Regions from separate parts of the Paenibacillus sp. JNUCC 35 genome, predicted to be linked through region 3. Evidence: predicted binding sites of a transcription regulator. Region 3 holds the regulator's gene; each other region holds the start of a gene.

Region 1 (5,577 bases), 690 kb from region 3:
ACCGGCTCGACTGGTCATGAAACAAGGCCGGCCTCTGACCCGCGCCGCGCGCCTGCTGGCCCCCCGCTCCCTTCAGTTCCAGCTGTTGTCGCGGTCGCTCTATATTTTGGCCGCGCTTCTTGTCCTGGTCGGCGCTCTTCAATCTATATGGATGAAAAATTTCCTGTACCGCAACCGGGCCGAAACGATGTTCATTCAGCTGAACGGACTGCCCCGCGACCTGCTGGACCACTCGTCCCTCCTTCCGGAAAGACGCGGCAAAAACGAAGAGGTCCAGCCGGGATCGGAGCGCCCGCGAGGTCCGGTGCTGTTCCTTCCGGATACGTCTCTTGCGTATATCGCTCCCGACGGAACCTTCACGGATTTGACGAAAGAAAGCGGGATGATCTCCCCGCAGCTCCCGGCCGAGGAATACACCGCCGTCCGAGAAGAGATGGCTCCCCGGCGGCCCGTTTCCTATAAAATCGTGCAGGATGCCGCGGGAACCGAGCAGCTCGTCGTCTTCCGGCCGGCGGAACGGTCGGGCAGCTTCGGCGGTATTATCCAGATGGGGACGGGCACGGCCCAACTCCAGGCCGTCGTGCTCCAGCAGCTTTGGATTTACGGGGCACTCATCGTGCTTGCCCTGGCGGGCGGCCTCGCGCTGAATATTCCCGTGCTCCGACGTACGCTCCAGCCGCTGAACAAAATGGTCGAGGCCGTCGAACAGACCGACGCCGGCAACCTGAACGAACGATTTCCCGAGACGCAGGGCCAACTGGAGATCGACTCCCTCGCGAAATCGTTCAACGGCATGCTCCAGCGCCTGGAGACTTCTTTCATCGCGGAACGCGATGCGAAAGAACAGATGCGGCGCTTCATCGCCGACGCCTCCCACGAGCTGCGCACGCCGCTGACTTCGATCCACGGCTTTCTCGAAGTGCTGCTCCGCGGGGCGGCGGACAATCCGAAGCAGCTCTATGCCGCTTTGACGAGCATGCACGGCGAATCGACCCGCATCAAGAAGCTGGTCGAGGACCTGCTTACGCTGGCCAAGCTCGACCGCGCTCCCCAGCTTCAGCTGACGGACACGCGGCTGGACCGGCTTCTTCTGGAGATGGAGCCCCATCTCCGGATGCTGGCGGGTACCCGCATGGTTCATATCGACCTGACCGCAGGCGTACGCGGAACCTTCGACCCGGACAAAATGAAACAGGTGATCCTGAATCTGTTTCATAACGCGGTCCAGCATACCGACCCGGAAACCGGCGTCATCACGGTCATTTTATCCGCGGACAGGGACGGAATCGCTCTGAAGGTCAAAGATAACGGTCCGGGCATCCCCGAAGAACACGCGGCACATGTGTTCGAGCGCTTTTACCGCAGCGATTCCTCCAGAACCCGCAAACATGGCGGAGCCGGACTCGGGCTGTCGATCACGAAGTCGATCGTCGAAGCCCACGGCGGTACGATCTCCGTCCGGAGCCGGGAAGGCGCCGGTTCGACGTTCGTGCTCACCTTCCCTGAAACCGGTGAAAATAACGGCGGAAAAGTGTTAAAATAAACGGGATAAACAGAAAGGCGGAGAAGCGATGGTATACGCGTTTACGATTCAGCCCGGTATCTACCACGCCTTCGAAGACGAGGCGGAACAGATTGAACAATGCAAGGAATGGGGCCTGCTGTCCGGTAAGGCAACCAAAACCAAAGCCTTTTTTTATAAGGGAAACGGCTTGAACGTTCCCTGCACCATCGTCGGGTACACCGACAGAATGACGGCTGTCATCGAATTTGACAACGAGCAGCAGCACAGCATCCATCCTTCCTATTTGAAGGAAATGCAGGCGGCGAACTACGGGCAGAGGCAGTGGTCCTCCAGCGAAAACGACACCGAAGCCGATGCTTCGGAAGGAAACGATGCTGCCGGGAATGCGGAGCCTGCAGGTGAAGTTCCGGCAGATGCGGCCGCTGAGACTACGTCAGCCGCCATCCCGCAGAAGCAGGCTGCCGCAGAGCCGGCGCTGACGTCACAGACGGAGGCAGAGCCTGGGCAAGCCGCCGTTTCCGCCGATCGGGACAAGCCCGACGCCGCATCCGAAGCCATCGATGCGCCTAAGGCGAAGGCCAAGAAAGAAAAAGCGCCCAAGCTTCAGCTTCCGGAAGGAAAAGTGAAGATGACCGCTAAGGTACAGGATTTCACGACGGTTCCCAATCACTTTTCCGATAACGACGATGAGGTCATCATTTACGAAAATGTGACCATTGTGGAGCCGGAAACGGATATCGGCACCGCCTGGTCCAGCCACAGCGCGACACTGAAAAAGCTGGAGCTCGAAGTCGGCGATACGATCACGTTCGAAGCCAAGATCGTGGCCAAGAAGCTGACGCGCTACCCCGTGCCTTACAAAATCAACAATCCCGCTAAAATCCAGAAAGAGCAGGAATAGCTGCAAAAAGAAGCACCGTTCAGACGCACGTTTCCCGTGCTTCCGGACGGTGTTTCTTCTTTTCGTCATCCGTCAATATTTTGTCAACCATTCTTCACTGTTTACTCACAGATATTGTGAAAATAATCACAGCTAAGTGTGTAAGATAACAATAGAAGGATTTGGTTTGAGTAATCCAAGATCTCGTCGTTTTACAATCATTTTCCCGGGGCGGTGAAAGCATGAAACCGTTTAAACGTCAGGAGAAACGGCTGATGATTCTCATGTTCGTCGTGGCCGCCGTTATGCTGCTTTCCTTTCTGCGCAGATTATTTGCCTGAGCCTGCATGTACCCGAAACAAGAACATTCCAGGGGGAGTTGGTGCACCATGTTTCATTATGATCCTGTACTGTACAGCCGCATACTCACCGAAGTCACGCTCGCGTTCCACATTATTTTCGCCACTATCGGTGTCGGCGTTCCGGTGATGATCGCTCTGGCCGAATGGACGGGCATCCGCAAGAACGACCGGTACTACACACTGCTGGCCCGCCGCTGGGCGCGCGGCTTCGTCATCACCGTCGCCATCGGCGTCGTGACCGGAACGGCTATCGGTCTACAGCTGAGCCTGCTGTGGCCGAGCTTTATGGAAATCGCCGGGCAGGCCATCGCGCTGCCGCTGTTTATGGAGACGTTCGCGTTCTTCGTCGAAGCGATTTTCCTCGGCATTTATTTGTATACCTGGGACCGGTTCAAACCGAAGCGGCATCTGATGCTGCTCATCCCGGTCGCCATCGGGTCTTCCGCCTCGGCCTTTTTCATTACGACCGTGAACGCGTTTATGAACACGCCGCAGGGCTTTACGCTTGAAAACGGCAAAATCACGAACGTGGACCCGATTGCGGCCATGTTCAACCCGGCGACGCCTACGAAAGTTTCCCACGTCCTCGCTTCGGCTTACATGACGTGCGCGTTCATTCTCGCGGCCATAGCGGCCTTCTCGCTGCTGCGCCGCAAAGGAGACCGGCTTTACGCCAAGAAGGCGCTCAAGCTTACGCTATCCGCAGGCCTTGTGTTCGCGCTGGCAACGGCAGCGATCGGCGACCTCTCGGGCAAGTTCCTCGCGGCTTATCAGCCCGAGAAGCTGGCTGCGGCCGAATGGCATTTCGAGACGCAGACCAAAGCTCCGCTGGTGTTCGGCGGAATTTTGACAGAGGACAAAGAAATCAAATACGGGCTGAAAATCCCGTACGCCCTGAGCATCCTCGCCGGCAGCAATCCCGGCTTTGAAGTCAAAGGGCTGGATCAGATTCCCGATGAGCTGGAGCCTCCGCTCTATGTGCACTACTTCTTCGACGGCATGGTCACCATCGGGATGTTCACCATCGTGATCGCGGCCCTCTATCTGTGGCTCAGCCGCAGCAAACGCGCCTCGAAGCCGGCTCCGCGCTGGCTGCTCCGGGTGATCGTCGCCTGCGGACCGCTTTCCATGCTCGGCATCTGGCTCGGCTGGTTCTATGCCGAGGTAGGCCGGCAGCCGTGGATTCTCCGCGGCTACATGAAAGTGGCCGAAGCCGCCACGACGTCGGCCCATGTGGACATGATGCTGCTCCTGTTCTGTCTGCTGTATCTCGTCCTGGGGCTGACCGCGATAAAAGTGCTGTCCAAGCTGTTCAAAAACAACGACGTTGCGGATGAATTGATCGCATTCGGCGTTTTCGAGAAAAGGGGGCCCCTCGAATGAATCTGGAACTGCTCGGCATTACCGTGCTGTGGGTGTTTCTGTTCGGCTACCTGATCGTGGCTTCCATTGACTTCGGAGCCGGTTTTTTCAGCTACTATTCCGTCGTTACGGGCAGCAAAAATATCACGCACCGCATCATCGAGCGCTATCTTTCTCCCGTCTGGGAAGTCACCAATGTGTTTCTTGTCTTCTTCTACATCGGCCTGGTCGGATTCTTTCCGGAAACCGCCCGCTATTACGGCACGGCACTGCTCGTCCCGGGGTCCCTGGCGCTCATTCTTCTCGCTCTGCGGGGTTCCTACTACGCGTTCAGCACGTACGGGTCCAAAGACAACCAGTGGTACATGCTGATCTACGGAGCTACCGGGCTGCTGATCCCCGCCGCTTTATCGACCGTGCTGGCCATTTCGGAAGGCGGCCTGATCGTGGAAACCGCCGGCCAAATCACGCTGGACTGGAGCGCTCTCCTGGGCAGCGTCTATACCTGGTCGGTCGTGCTGCTCGCTATCGTCAGCGTGCTGTACATCTCCGCCATGTTCCTGGCCTACTATGCGCACAAGGCGAAGGACAAGGCCGCTTTTGAAATCGTACGCGGGTATGCGCTTTTCTGGAGCGTTCCGACCATTCTGGCCAGCGTACTCGTCTTTTTCGCGATCTCCCGGCATAACCCCGAACATTTCACAAAAATGCTCGATCTCGCCTGGATGTTCGTCGTCTCGTTCCTCTGCTTCCTGATTGCTGTCTACGCCGTCTGGAAAAAAAGACATTTGGGCCTCGGCTTCACCTTTGTCCTGCTCCAGTTCGCCTTTGCCTTTTTCGGGTACGGGGCCTCCCATCTGCCTTACATTCTGTATCCGTACATCACGATTCATGAAAATTTCACCAATCCCGCCATGGGCACGGCGCTTATTACCGCTTTTATCGCCGGCCTGCTGATCCTCATTCCTTCGCTTGTTCTGCTGATGAGACTGTTCCTGTTTGATGCCAGCTATGTTCAAGGAAACCGGGATAAGAAAGGATGAAGACGCCGTGGAACATTTTATGATCATGTATGCTCCTCCCATTGTCGTTGCGGTCTCGCTGCTCTTCTTGTTTCTATGGGCACCCCGCGCCAAAGATGTCACGAACGAGCCGGAAGGCGATCGTCCGCAGCGTATGCGCTGAACCTTCTCTGCTCTAACCGTGCCGATCAGCCATACCCTTCTTATCACTCGCGAAAAGAAAGGCGATTCCCGTAAGAGAATCGCCTTTTTTATTTTACCTGCCGCTTACATGGTGATAATTTGCAGAAAACGATCATAAACTAGTATGTAAGAATAGATTACCGGAAGGAGGTGCCGACTATATGTACTACGAAGAAGATCGCGAACCGTTTGAAGACGATGCAGCCGACGAGAAGGAAGAATAAGTAACCCTCGTGCGGACCC
Region 2 (5,577 bases), 2.5 Mb from region 3:
ACGCCACATTCCGGGCAATATCGTCGATTTCGTGCGGCACCCGGAGAGAATTTTCCCGATCGGCCGTCTGGATAAAGACTCGGAAGGTCTTATCCTCATGACCAATGACGGGGATATCGTCAATAAAATTTTGCGCGCGGAAAATAACCACGAGAAAGAATATATCGTCACCGTGAATCAGCCGATCACGAACTCCTTTGTGCAGGGCATGTCCACGGGCGTCCGCATTCTGGGGACGAAGACGAAACCGTGCAAGGTGACCCGCATCAACGATCACACTTTCCGGATCATCCTGACGCAGGGGCTGAACCGGCAAATCCGGCGTATGTGCCAGGCATTCGGGTATCAGGTACACCGGCTGCAGCGGGTGCGCATCATGAATATCAAGCTGGACGGACTTCCCAAAGGAAAATGGAGAGACCTGAGCGAATCCGAGTTTAGCCGGCTGACGGAGCTGCTGGATTGAAAACGGCGGCAGTGAAGGGCAGCATCTTATCTACATCCACAGGAAGAGGTGCGCGATGGAACAGGCGTCCAGTCCCGGTCAGACTTATAAAATCGTAGATGTATGCCTGCTGGCGGGAAAAATCATGCTCCAGAACGGAGCGGAAACGTATCGGGTGGAAGATACGATGACCCGCATCGCGGCCTCTTACGGCCTTCATCATACCCACAGCTTCGTGACCCCGACGGGCATTATCTTCTCCGTGGACGGCAGCGATCCGACCAAGCTGGTCCGGATCTCCACGCGGTCAACCGATTTGCACAAGGTGACGCTGGTCAACGGGCTCTCCCGCAAAATAAGCGACGGACAGCTTGACCTTCAGGAAGCGCACCGGCTGCTTCTCAAGGTGGATAAGGCCAATCTGGCCTACCCCGTGGCTATCCAGATTGCGGCGGCGGCCGTGTCCAGCGGCTGTTTTACGATCATGTTCAACGGCGGGTGGCCCGATTTTCTTCCGGCCGTCGTCACAGGCGGTCTGGGTTTTATCGGGTTCCTTATTTTCCACCAGTATGTGCAGATCAAGTTCGTAGCCGAGTTTCTGGCTTCCTTTATTATCGGCATGCTGGCCTCTCTGTTTATATGGACCGGGCTCGGACAGGAGCTGGACAAAATCATCATCGGCTCCGTTATGCCGCTTGTTCCGGGCCTGCTGATCACGAACGCCGTGAGGGATTTGATGGCGGGCCATCTCGTGTCCGGCTTGTCCAAGGGCGCGGAAGCTTTCTTGACGGCGTTTGCGATCGGAGCCGGTATCGCGGTCGTCTTTTCATTTTATTAACGGAGGAATCCTTCAATGATTGCACAACTCGTGACGAGTTATATCGCCTCCGCCGCCTTCGGCATTATTTTTAACGTTCCCCGGAATACCTTGATCCAGTGCGGTTTCGTCGGGATGATGGGCTGGCTCGTATACGTCACTCTTGTGCGGAGCGATACCAACGCCATTGTGGCCACCTTGGCCGCGGCGTTCTTCGTGACGGTGATATCCCGGGTTTTCGCCCGTCTCTACAAGACCCCCATTATCGTTTTCAGTGTGGCGGGGATCATTCCTCTCGTTCCGGGAGGCATGGCCTATGATGCGATGCGTTCTTTCGTGGAAAACGATTATAGTCTTGCCGTTCAGCTCGCCGCCAAAGCGTTTATGATTTCCGGTTCGATTGCCGCCGGTCTTATTTTTTCCGAGGTGATGAACCAGCTTTTTAAAAGGCCGAAGGCCTAGCTCGGGCAAGAAAATGAGGCAAGAAAATGAAGGATTGCCGCCTTTTGCTGCCGCAACCGAGACCATCCGTTGAGTTCACGCGGGTGGTTTTTTCATCTGAAGGCCCGGCTCGAAGCCAAAAACCCGCAAATTTTGTTCGGATTCGGGAACGCGGTGGTCCAAACCTTGTTTGCGGACGAGGAGAAGGACGTCAAAGGATTAAGGGGCGGCGGCATACGGTATTGAGCCTGCCCGCAGCTTTTGCCCATCACCCTCTCGAGGCCCGGCGGAGGCCGGTTTTGATGAAATTCTTTCTTGAAGACCTGTCCCTTCTGGCAATAAAATTCGAGGGATTATTGGAATAAACAAGCATGTATACCTGCTTAAGGAGCGGGGGCGCAGAAAGAAGTGATTTTTGTCACAAATTATTCACATGTGTAAAAAATTGTTTTTCTCTTGTCATCAAGACGGAGGTATAATAGGAGTACATAGGGTTCCGTTTCGACCTGTTCGACATTTTTCCCGATCTTGCAAGTAATGGACTCGCAGCCAAGAAAAACCTTCTTCCTTTTATGTGAAAAATGTTACAATCTTATCAGGCCGCGTGGGTTCATTTATCACGAATAGGGAAACTTATGCGAAGACAGAAGACGTCTCGATGGCTAGGCAGGGATCGAAAAATAAACGGGCTTCTATTTCAAAGCAAAGGAGGACGTTAGCTTATGTCAGAAACATCCAATCAAACCCCAAGCACTACCGAAAAAAGGGAAACGCAGGATGTCCTTGATCAGTTGATGAAGCCAGAGGTTCAGGAGTCTTTAACCGTTCTCGTGGAGAATCTGCCGAAATTGGCGGAAATGGTTACGATTCTTACCAAAGCTTACGATTTGGCTCAAAGCGTTGCGAGCGACCAAGTTCTGATCGACGACCTCAAAGGCGGTATGAACGAGTTTGTTAAGCCGATCACCGAGAAAGCCAAAGGCGTAGCTGCCGCTGCAATCGAAGCAAACGATCGCGCTCAAGCGGAACATTCCTCGATCGGTCTGTTCGGACTTCTCAAAATGCTGAAAGACCCGCAAGTACAAAAGACATTCCGTTTCGTACAGGCATTCTTGGATGTTCAAGCCGAACGGCAGCAACAGCGTTAAATCATAAGGTAAGCTGAAACAAGAATGGAGGATGAGTATGTCCAAGCATATTTTGATCTTAGGTGGCGGTTACGGCGGCTTGCTCAGCGCACTGACAGCCCGTCAACACTTGACTGCGGAAGAAGCTACGATTACGGTTGTTAACCGTTTTCCTACGCATCAAATCATTACCGAGCTGCACCGCCTGGCTGTAGGTAATCTGCACGAGAAAGCAGTTGCCCTGCCTCTGGAAAAGCTCCTGCGCGGCAAAGACATCAACCTGGAAATCGGCACGGTCGAAACGATTTCCGCGGACAGCAAGCGCGTCATCCTGTCGAACGGCAAATCGTTCGATTACGATAAGCTCGTCGTTGCCCTGGGCAGCGAAACGGCGTTCTTCGGCATTCCTGGCCTCCAGGAACACAGCTTCACGCTGAAATCCGTTAACGACGCCAACCGCATCCGCGAGCACGTGGAAGCACGCATCGAAGCTTACAGCCAGACCAAGAACAAAGCGGACGCGACATTCGTAGTCGGAGGCGGCGGTCTGACCGGTATCGAGCTTGTGGGCGAACTCGCCGACATGCTGCCTGGCCTGTGCCGCAGCAAAGGCGTCGATTTCAACGACGTCTCCCTGTACTGCGTAGAGGCGGCTCCTTCCATCCTGATGGGCTTCCATCCGGAACTGATCGAGCGCGCTACGACAAGCCTGCAGAAGCGCGGCGTAACGTTCCTGACGGGCGTTGCGATCACCGAAATGCAGGAATCCGTCGTTTCCCTGAAAGACGGAAGCACAATCGAAACCAGCACGCTCGTCTGGACAGGCGGCGTACAAGGCACTCCGGTTGTCGCTAACTCCGGCATCGAAGTGAACCGCGGCCGCGCGACGGTCAACGAGTTCATGCAGTCCACGTCCCACCCGGACGTATTCCTTGCAGGCGACTGCGCCGTGGTCTTCCCGGCCGGTGCCGAGCGTCCTTATCCGCCAACCGCACAACTGGCTTGGCAGATGGGCGAAGTGGTCGGTTACAACCTCTTCGCAGCACAGAAAGGCGCACCGATGGACGTCTTCACGCCTGTATTCTCCGGTACACTCGGAAGTCTGGGCCGCAAAGACGGAATCGGTTCGATCGGCGGCAACCAAACCCGCCTGAAAGGCCTGCCTGCATCGCTCATGAAGGAAGCAAGTAACATCCGTTACCTGTCTCACATTCATGGCCTGTTTGCACTGGCTTACTAAGAGCGGTCCGGAATCTTTCCGGAATCAACCGGTCTGAACATAAGTCCCGGCATTCTCCTTAGGGGGAGTGGCGGGGCTTTTTTTCATGCTTTTTTGAGGGGAGAAGACTTGTCCGGTTCCGCAAAAAAAGCCCGCTTAAAGAGCGGAGACGCTTCTTTAAACGGGTTACATAAGGGGGATAGTCCGGCCGCTGTGAAGGCCTGTTTTTATTTAATCACGAGCTGATCGCCGGTTACGGTGACGTCGGCCTTCAGCGCCTTGGAGAAGAAGGCGGCGGGCACATACATGTTGCCGTCTTCTTTAATGACGGCCGCTTCGCCAAGGGAGAACGGAGCCATCTTGTTGATGGTGTACGCATCTTTTCCCTTGTAAACGCTTGTCCATACCGCGCCTTTGGACAGCTCGGCGGCCCATTGCTCCTGGTTCCATTTAAGCTGGAAGCCCAGCTTCTCGGCTGTAACGCGCAGGGGAACCATGGTGGTACCTGCCGCTGTGGTGTAGAGAGAGCCCTGCTTCGCCGATAGTACTTCACCGCCCACTACTAGACGTGAGGGTGCGGAGGCATTTCCTCCCTGAGCGATGGGGACGGAGAACTCCTGGATGCCTGCCGCATAAGGGGCGATATCGTAAGGCGAGAACACGATAACCGCTTGACCGTCCTTGATCTGGAAGGACTGCGTGTCGGTAATGCCGGAGAACGCGTCCTCGAAGAAATCATCCGGATGCTTGGCGATTTCCTGACGGATCTGCTTGTCGATAATCGCTTTATAATTCTCCCCGAATAAATCTTTCAGCTCAATTTTCTGAGCTTCTTCCGCATTCAGGACGTTATAGGTATCCACACGGGGCATTCCGTGAGCGCCCCCCGTATAAACGGAGGTTACCACTCGAAGCGACAGACGGTTCGCATCTTCCTGACCGCCCGATGCGCTTACTTCAACTACCGAATCGACCGAATAAGGCATTGCCAGCTCGCTTGCGGAACCGTTGGCGGCAGCCAAGTCACCTTGAGCCTGTTTGCGCACTGCCTCCACATCTTTCATGGCATGACGGTAAATAATATCGTTAAGCTCGTCCTGATATTGCGTATCTTTCATTCCCTGTATAACGGGAATCTGAAGATTGACGCTCAGTTCGGGGGCTTCTTCCTTTATTTCTTTGGTTGTCACCTGTACAGCTCCATTTTTAACTGAAGCTGGTGCGGATACGGGTTCCGCCGCAGCGGACACAGAAGCGGCCGCAGGCGCCTGTACCGCGCTGTCCGCGTAAGAAGTTCCGGCTGAGGCCGCCAGCAGACAGGAGCCTGCCAGGCCGAGTGTCAGAAGCTTGAATGATTTTTTCATAATAAGTATCCCTCCTAGGTTGTCCGGTTTTATTATAGGCACCCCTTGCATCAAGGTGGGTTACAGAGAGGTAACATTACCCATCTGGAGCCAAACTGTAACCGGATTTTAACTTTTTAAGGACACGGACGAAGGGTTCCGGGATGATCGGACGTTAGATTATT
Region 3 (5,577 bases):
GGAAACGCGTCCGTCCCGCCCTCTTCAGCCTCAGCCTCCGATTCGAATCAGCTGCCGGACTTGCCGCAGTCTGCCGAAGAGGCTCAGCCTCATCCGGCCGAGGGGAAGGAAGCGGTGGAGTTTATCCGCGGACAGGGGTTTTATATGCTGCTTATGTATGAGCAGGCGACCCGGGAATTCGAGGCTCTGCTCACGCGCGAACCGGACTTTTTACTTGCGAGGGCTTATCTCGCCATGGGTTATCTGCGCCAGGGAGACAATGAGGAAGCCGCCCGGCACTTCACCCTTCTTCTGGCACTTACCGAAAATAAACAGATGAAAGCCATCTCTTACAACGCGATGGGCTGTATTCAATTTCAGAACCGGAATCTGGAACAGGCGCTTGAATATTTTAAAAAAGCCTACCATGCCGATCCGGACTGCCTGGAGCTTTTTTCCGCATCGAACGAATGAAAAGAAATAAGAACGGATGATCTCCTTATTTGCGGAATTGACAAACTAACTTCCCCTCTGGGCCTCTAAATGTGGTATGCTTAGGATAGAAGCTGGAGAAAGGAAGAAGGCTTGAACTTATGAAATTTGCGGTGTTGGATTTTGAAACGACTGGAACGGGCCCGGCGGACGATATTATCCAAGTCGGTCTCGTTATTATAGATGATATGGAAGTAACCGACAGGTATACTTCCCTGGTAAATCCGGGGATCAGTATACCTTCTTCGATTACGGAGCTTACGGGTATCACCGACGAGATGGTGGAGCATGCCCCCAAGGTCGACGATATTATGGCGGAGATGTATCCGCTGCTTTTTGACTGTGTTCTAGTGGCCCATCATGCTTCGTTCGATCTCGGTTTTTTACAGCGGGCCCTGCGCAAAACGGGCTACCCCGATTTTACCGGGCGCGTCCTGGACACGATAGACATGCTGAGAATTGTGTTTCCTTCTCTTCCGACTTACCAGCTCGGCATGGTGGCTTCAGCCTTCGGCATCGAACATGAGCGGCCCCATCAGGCCGACAGCGACGCGGACGTTACGGCGGAGATCTGGACGATGAGCCTGGACAGGCTTCTGTCCCTGCCTTTATTGACGGTTCAGCGGCTGGCTCAAATCCTGCCGGCCGAGACGAGCGACCTCGGCTGGTTTATGTCGGAAATCGCCCGGTTCAAGGAACAGCAAACCCCTTTGGACCAATCGATTCACCAGTATTACCGCCAGTTCGCGCTGAACGTGCAGGACTGGGGGGAAGAAGACCCCGTACGCGACGAGAACGATGTGCTGGAACTGAGCGATTCTTTTGAAGACGTTTACGATCAGGTCAAAGAAGCGCTGAAAGCGAAGTTCGAGCATTTCGAAAGCCGCGAAGCCCAGGAAATCATGATTCATGAAATTGAGGAAGCCTTCCAGAACGACCGGCACCTCATGATCGAAGCCGGCACGGGCACGGGCAAATCGCTCGGCTATTTGATCCCGTCCCTGTATTACGGGATTAAACATGACGAGAAGGTGGTCGTGAGCACGCATACGATCAATCTGCAGGAGCAGCTGCGGGAGCGGGATATTCCGCTGCTTCACGACATTTTTCCGGTGAATTTCAAAGCGTCGGTTCTCAAAGGCCGCAGCCACTACTTGTGCCTCCGCAAGTTCGAGAACCGCATTTCCATGCAGGAGTTCGAAACGGGCAAGGAGGACGCCATTACGGCCGCCCAGATGGTCGTCTGGCTGAGCCAGACGCAGACCGGCGACGAGGAGGAGCTGCATTTCGGGAACAAAGGGGCCGCTTTCTGGCATACCGTTTCCAGCGATGCGGAGTCGTGTCAGAACCGGCACTGCCCGTGGTTCAAAAAATGCTTTTATCACCGTGCGCGCCATGACGCCAACAATTCGGACGTTGTCATTACGAACCACTCGCTGCTGTTTACCGATATGAAGGCCGAGAACCGGGTGCTGCCGGCTTATAAGCATCTCGTTCTGGACGAAGCCCACCATTTCGAAGAAGTGGCAAGCAAGCATCTGGGCAAGGAGCTTCACTACCTGGGGCTGACGAATCAGCTTCTCTGGCTGTTCAAGGACAGCCGGAATGGGCAGCTGCCGGCGCTCCGCACGAAGCTTCAACGGTATGACGACGATTACCGGGCGGCTACCTGGATGAACGGAATCGACAACCTGTTCCCGAAAACCTTGCTCATCAAGGAAGCTTGGGATTTACTCTGTGAAAAGTTTTACGAGCTGCTCCAGACGAATTCCGAACCCGGCCAAATCGACCCCGGTTCCCTGGTGATGCGTCTGAAGAAAGATTCGCTCCCCCCGAACTGGAGCGATTTCACGGATCTTGAGGAGATTTTGGAACAGCATGTTCAGGATGTGTATAAATCCGTAGATTCGCTCGTGCAGGATTTGAAAGAAGTCCAGGAAGAATACGACGTTCAGAGCTTCGTAACCGATCTCGGCGGCGTGGCGAAGGAACTGCAGGCAGCGAAGGAGACGCTTCGCTTCTTTATGAAGATGGCGGACGATAACTTCGTTTACTGGGTAGAAGCGGGGACGTACAACAAAAGCCGTTCGATCAACCTGATCTCCGTGCCGATGGACGTAAGTCCGCTTATCCGCGAACATTTCTTTGACAACAAAGAAAGCGTTATTCTCACTTCGGCCACCCTGTCGGTCAATAAATCGTTCCAGTATTCGGCGGATCAGCTGGGGTTGAAACTGCCGGCCGAAGAAGAAGAGAATCCGAAGCTGAAAACCGTCCAACTTCCGTCACCGTTTCAGTACCGGCAGCAGGCTCTTGTCTGCATACCGCGGGACTTTCCGATGATCCGGGGCCGCAGCGGCGAAGAGGAATTCCTCAAAGCGCTGACGGAATCACTCTCCGAAGTGGCCGTGGCTACGCGAGGGAGGATGCTCGTGCTGTTCACTTCGAACCGGATGCTGAAGCTTGCCCACGCGGTTCTGAAGGAAAATCTCCGCCCGCACGGCATCCATGTGCTGGGTCAAGGGGTGGACACCGGCAACCGCAGCAAGCTGACCCGGCTCTTCCAAGAACATAAAGCGTGCGTGCTGCTCGGCACAAGTTCATTCTGGGAAGGGGTGGACATTCCCGGGGAAGCCTTGACTTGTCTGGCAATCGTACGGCTGCCTTTCCAGCCGCCGAATCATCCGCTGGTTGAAGCGAAGAGCGAAAACCTGAAAAAACGGAATCAGAACCCGTTCATGAAGCTGTCGGTGCCTCAGGCCGTCATCCGATTCAAGCAGGGCTTCGGCCGGCTTGTACGCAGGGCTTCGGACAAAGGGATTGTGCTGATTTACGATACGCGTGTCATCGAGACGCAGTACGGGAAGCATTTTCTCTACTCCCTGCCGGGACCGAAGATTGAGCATATGCCTGTAGAGCGCATCGTACCGAGAATTCAGGAATGGATGGGAGAGAACTCGCTTGAAGTCACTTAAAATATCCGAGGCGGTCGTCAAACGGCTGCCGATCTATCTGCGTTTTCTTAATGAACTGTCGAAGAAAAACGTATTAACGGTTTCGTCCCAGGATCTGGGGCAGAAGCTGAATCTTAACCCGGCCCAAATCCGCAAAGACTTGGCTTACTTCGGTGAATTCGGAAAGAAGGGGATCGGCTACGATGTGACCTATCTTATCGAGAAGATCCGGCAGATTCTGAAGCTTGACCGCCAAATACCGGTTGCCCTCGTGGGAGCCGGTAACCTGGGACGGGCGCTGTGCAACTATAACATCTACTTGCGGGATCAGATGAAAATAACGGCGATTTTCGATTCGTCGCCGGACAAGATCGGCCAGGTCATCAATAACATGAGCGTTCTGCCCATGGAGCATCTGGCCGATGTTATCCGGGATTCCAGCATTCGAATCGGCATCATAACCGTACCGGCGCCGGAAGCGCAGAATGTCGCCAACCAATTCGTAAAGGCGGGTATCGAAGCGATTCTGAACTTCGCCCCGTCCATTCTGAAAGTACCCGAGGAAATCCGCGTGCATCATGCGGACTTTACGGCAGAGCTCCAGAGCCTGGCCTATTACCTTCCTGAATAAACAAGTGAGGTTTTGGTCTTGAAAACCAGAAAAACCGCTATATGGGCCGTGTAGGCCGTATGGCGGTTTTTTAATGGAACTCGCTATTTGATTTACATGTTAGACGAAGAACTTAAACAACACGGTGTACAGCACATAAGACAGAATGATGCTGATCGGAATCGTAATGATCCAAGTGATGATCATGCGTGTTACGGTACCCCATTTCACCTCATGAAACCGGAGTACGGAACCCGAACCGATGATCGCGGAGGAAATTACGTGAGTGGTCGAAAGCGGCATCCCCATATGCGTAGAAGTCTGAATGACGATGGAAGATGTCAAATCCGAGGCGAACCCGTTGATCGGCTCGATTTTGATCAAGTTTTTGGAGATCGTTTTAATGATTTTCCATCCCCCGATCGAAGTACCGAGACCCATTGCGGTCGCAGCGGCGATTTTCACCCACAACGGCACGTCCATGGTTGTCTGGGCTCCGGCAGCGACGAGTCCGAATACGATAATGCCCATCGCTTTCTGAGCATCGTTACCCCCGTGGGAGAAGGACAGCAGCCAGGCGGACAGGATCTGGAAGAACTTGAATACGCGGTTCAGCTTCGAGCGGGATTTGTTGCCCGTCAGGATGACCAGGTATTTGATGATCGTCATGATGATGTAACCGGCCACGAATGCGACAATCGGCGAAAGCACCAGAATCAGCACGATCTTGCCGAGACCGCCCCATTTGACGAAGTCGGCTCCCGCCCCGGCCAGCACGGCTCCGACAATGGATCCGATGAGCGTATGGGAGGAAGAGGAAGGAATGGCATAATACCAGGTTGCCAGGTTCCAGATAATGGCAGAAAGCAGAGCCGCGATAACGATAAATTCGCCGTGGTTGATCTTGGACGGGTCCGCGATCCCGCTGCCGATCGTCTTGGCTACCTCCGAAGAATACAGGGCACCGACGAAATTCAGACAGGCGGCGGATATAATGGCCACTTTCGGACTCATCGCACGCGTAGAGATCGAAGTCGCTACCGCGTTCGCCGTATCATGGAAACCGTTAATAAAGTCAAAGGCAAGGGCGAGAAATACGATTGCAATCAAGGTAATAAGAACTGTTGTCGTCATGAAATCCTCCTAAACTGCTGGGCCTACGAGTAGCGCAGCACGACGCTTTCCAAGATGTTGGCAACGTCTTCACATGCATCGGTGGTCTGTTCGAGACGTTCATAAAGTTCTTTGAGCTTGAAATCTTCGTAAGGATCGCGTTTGGTGATAAAAATTTCACGGATGCCTTCGCGCATCAGGCGGTCGGCTTCGTTTTCAAGCGCATTGATTTCAACCGTATGTTGAGGAATCTGCATGTACTTCTTTTTGGAAAGAAGCTTGAAGGCATCGAGCATATGTTGGCAGCTGGACACGATCACGGCGGAGAATTCCTGCATAACCTTGTCCGTCTGGCTGATGTTGAGATAGTCAAAACGTGCTGCTGTCGCTTCAATGCCGTCCAGTACGTCGTCGAGCTTGGAAGCCAGC

The links. Region 3 encodes Rex, which represses fermentation and respiration genes when NADH is low (regulators of the CRP and FNR family bind a similar motif). Its sites were predicted from a motif close to TTGTGAAATATTTCACAA; they were not measured.
Region 1: AC2TF6_RS21550 (cytochrome ubiquinol oxidase subunit I) is a predicted target of Rex. The motif match lies at 2,541-2,558, and genes of this name have one in related genera.
Region 2: AC2TF6_RS01550 (DUF1641 domain-containing protein) is a predicted target of Rex. The motif match lies at 2,276-2,293, and genes of this name have one in related genera.

What each region holds. Positions count from the first base shown of each region.
Region 1 is NZ_CM177771.1:4,766,498-4,772,074, forward strand. It holds gene AC2TF6_RS21535 (response regulator transcription factor) at 1-20, shown strand, start outside; gene AC2TF6_RS21540 (sensor histidine kinase) at 17-1,543, shown strand; gene AC2TF6_RS21545 (hypothetical protein) at 1,572-2,426, shown strand; gene AC2TF6_RS21550 (cytochrome ubiquinol oxidase subunit I) at 2,795-4,150, shown strand; gene AC2TF6_RS21555 (cytochrome d ubiquinol oxidase subunit II) at 4,147-5,172, shown strand; gene cydS (cytochrome bd oxidase small subunit CydS family protein) at 5,180-5,314, shown strand.
Region 2 is NZ_CM177771.1:316,765-322,341, forward strand. It holds gene rluF (23S rRNA pseudouridine(2604) synthase RluF) at 1-466, shown strand, start outside; gene AC2TF6_RS01535 (threonine/serine exporter family protein) at 522-1,283, shown strand; gene AC2TF6_RS01540 (threonine/serine exporter family protein) at 1,299-1,724, shown strand; gene AC2TF6_RS01545 (hypothetical protein) at 1,794-1,949, shown strand; gene AC2TF6_RS01550 (DUF1641 domain-containing protein) at 2,426-2,851, shown strand; gene AC2TF6_RS01555 (NAD(P)/FAD-dependent oxidoreductase) at 2,889-4,070, shown strand; gene AC2TF6_RS01560 (stalk domain-containing protein) at 4,277-5,413, opposite strand.
Region 3 is NZ_CM177771.1:4,080,578-4,086,154, reverse strand. It holds gene AC2TF6_RS18240 (tetratricopeptide repeat protein) at 1-453, shown strand, start outside; gene dinG (ATP-dependent DNA helicase DinG) at 573-3,446, shown strand; gene AC2TF6_RS18230 (redox-sensing transcriptional repressor Rex) at 3,433-4,056, shown strand; gene AC2TF6_RS18225 (inorganic phosphate transporter) at 4,156-5,169, opposite strand; gene AC2TF6_RS18220 (DUF47 domain-containing protein) at 5,193-5,577, opposite strand, start outside.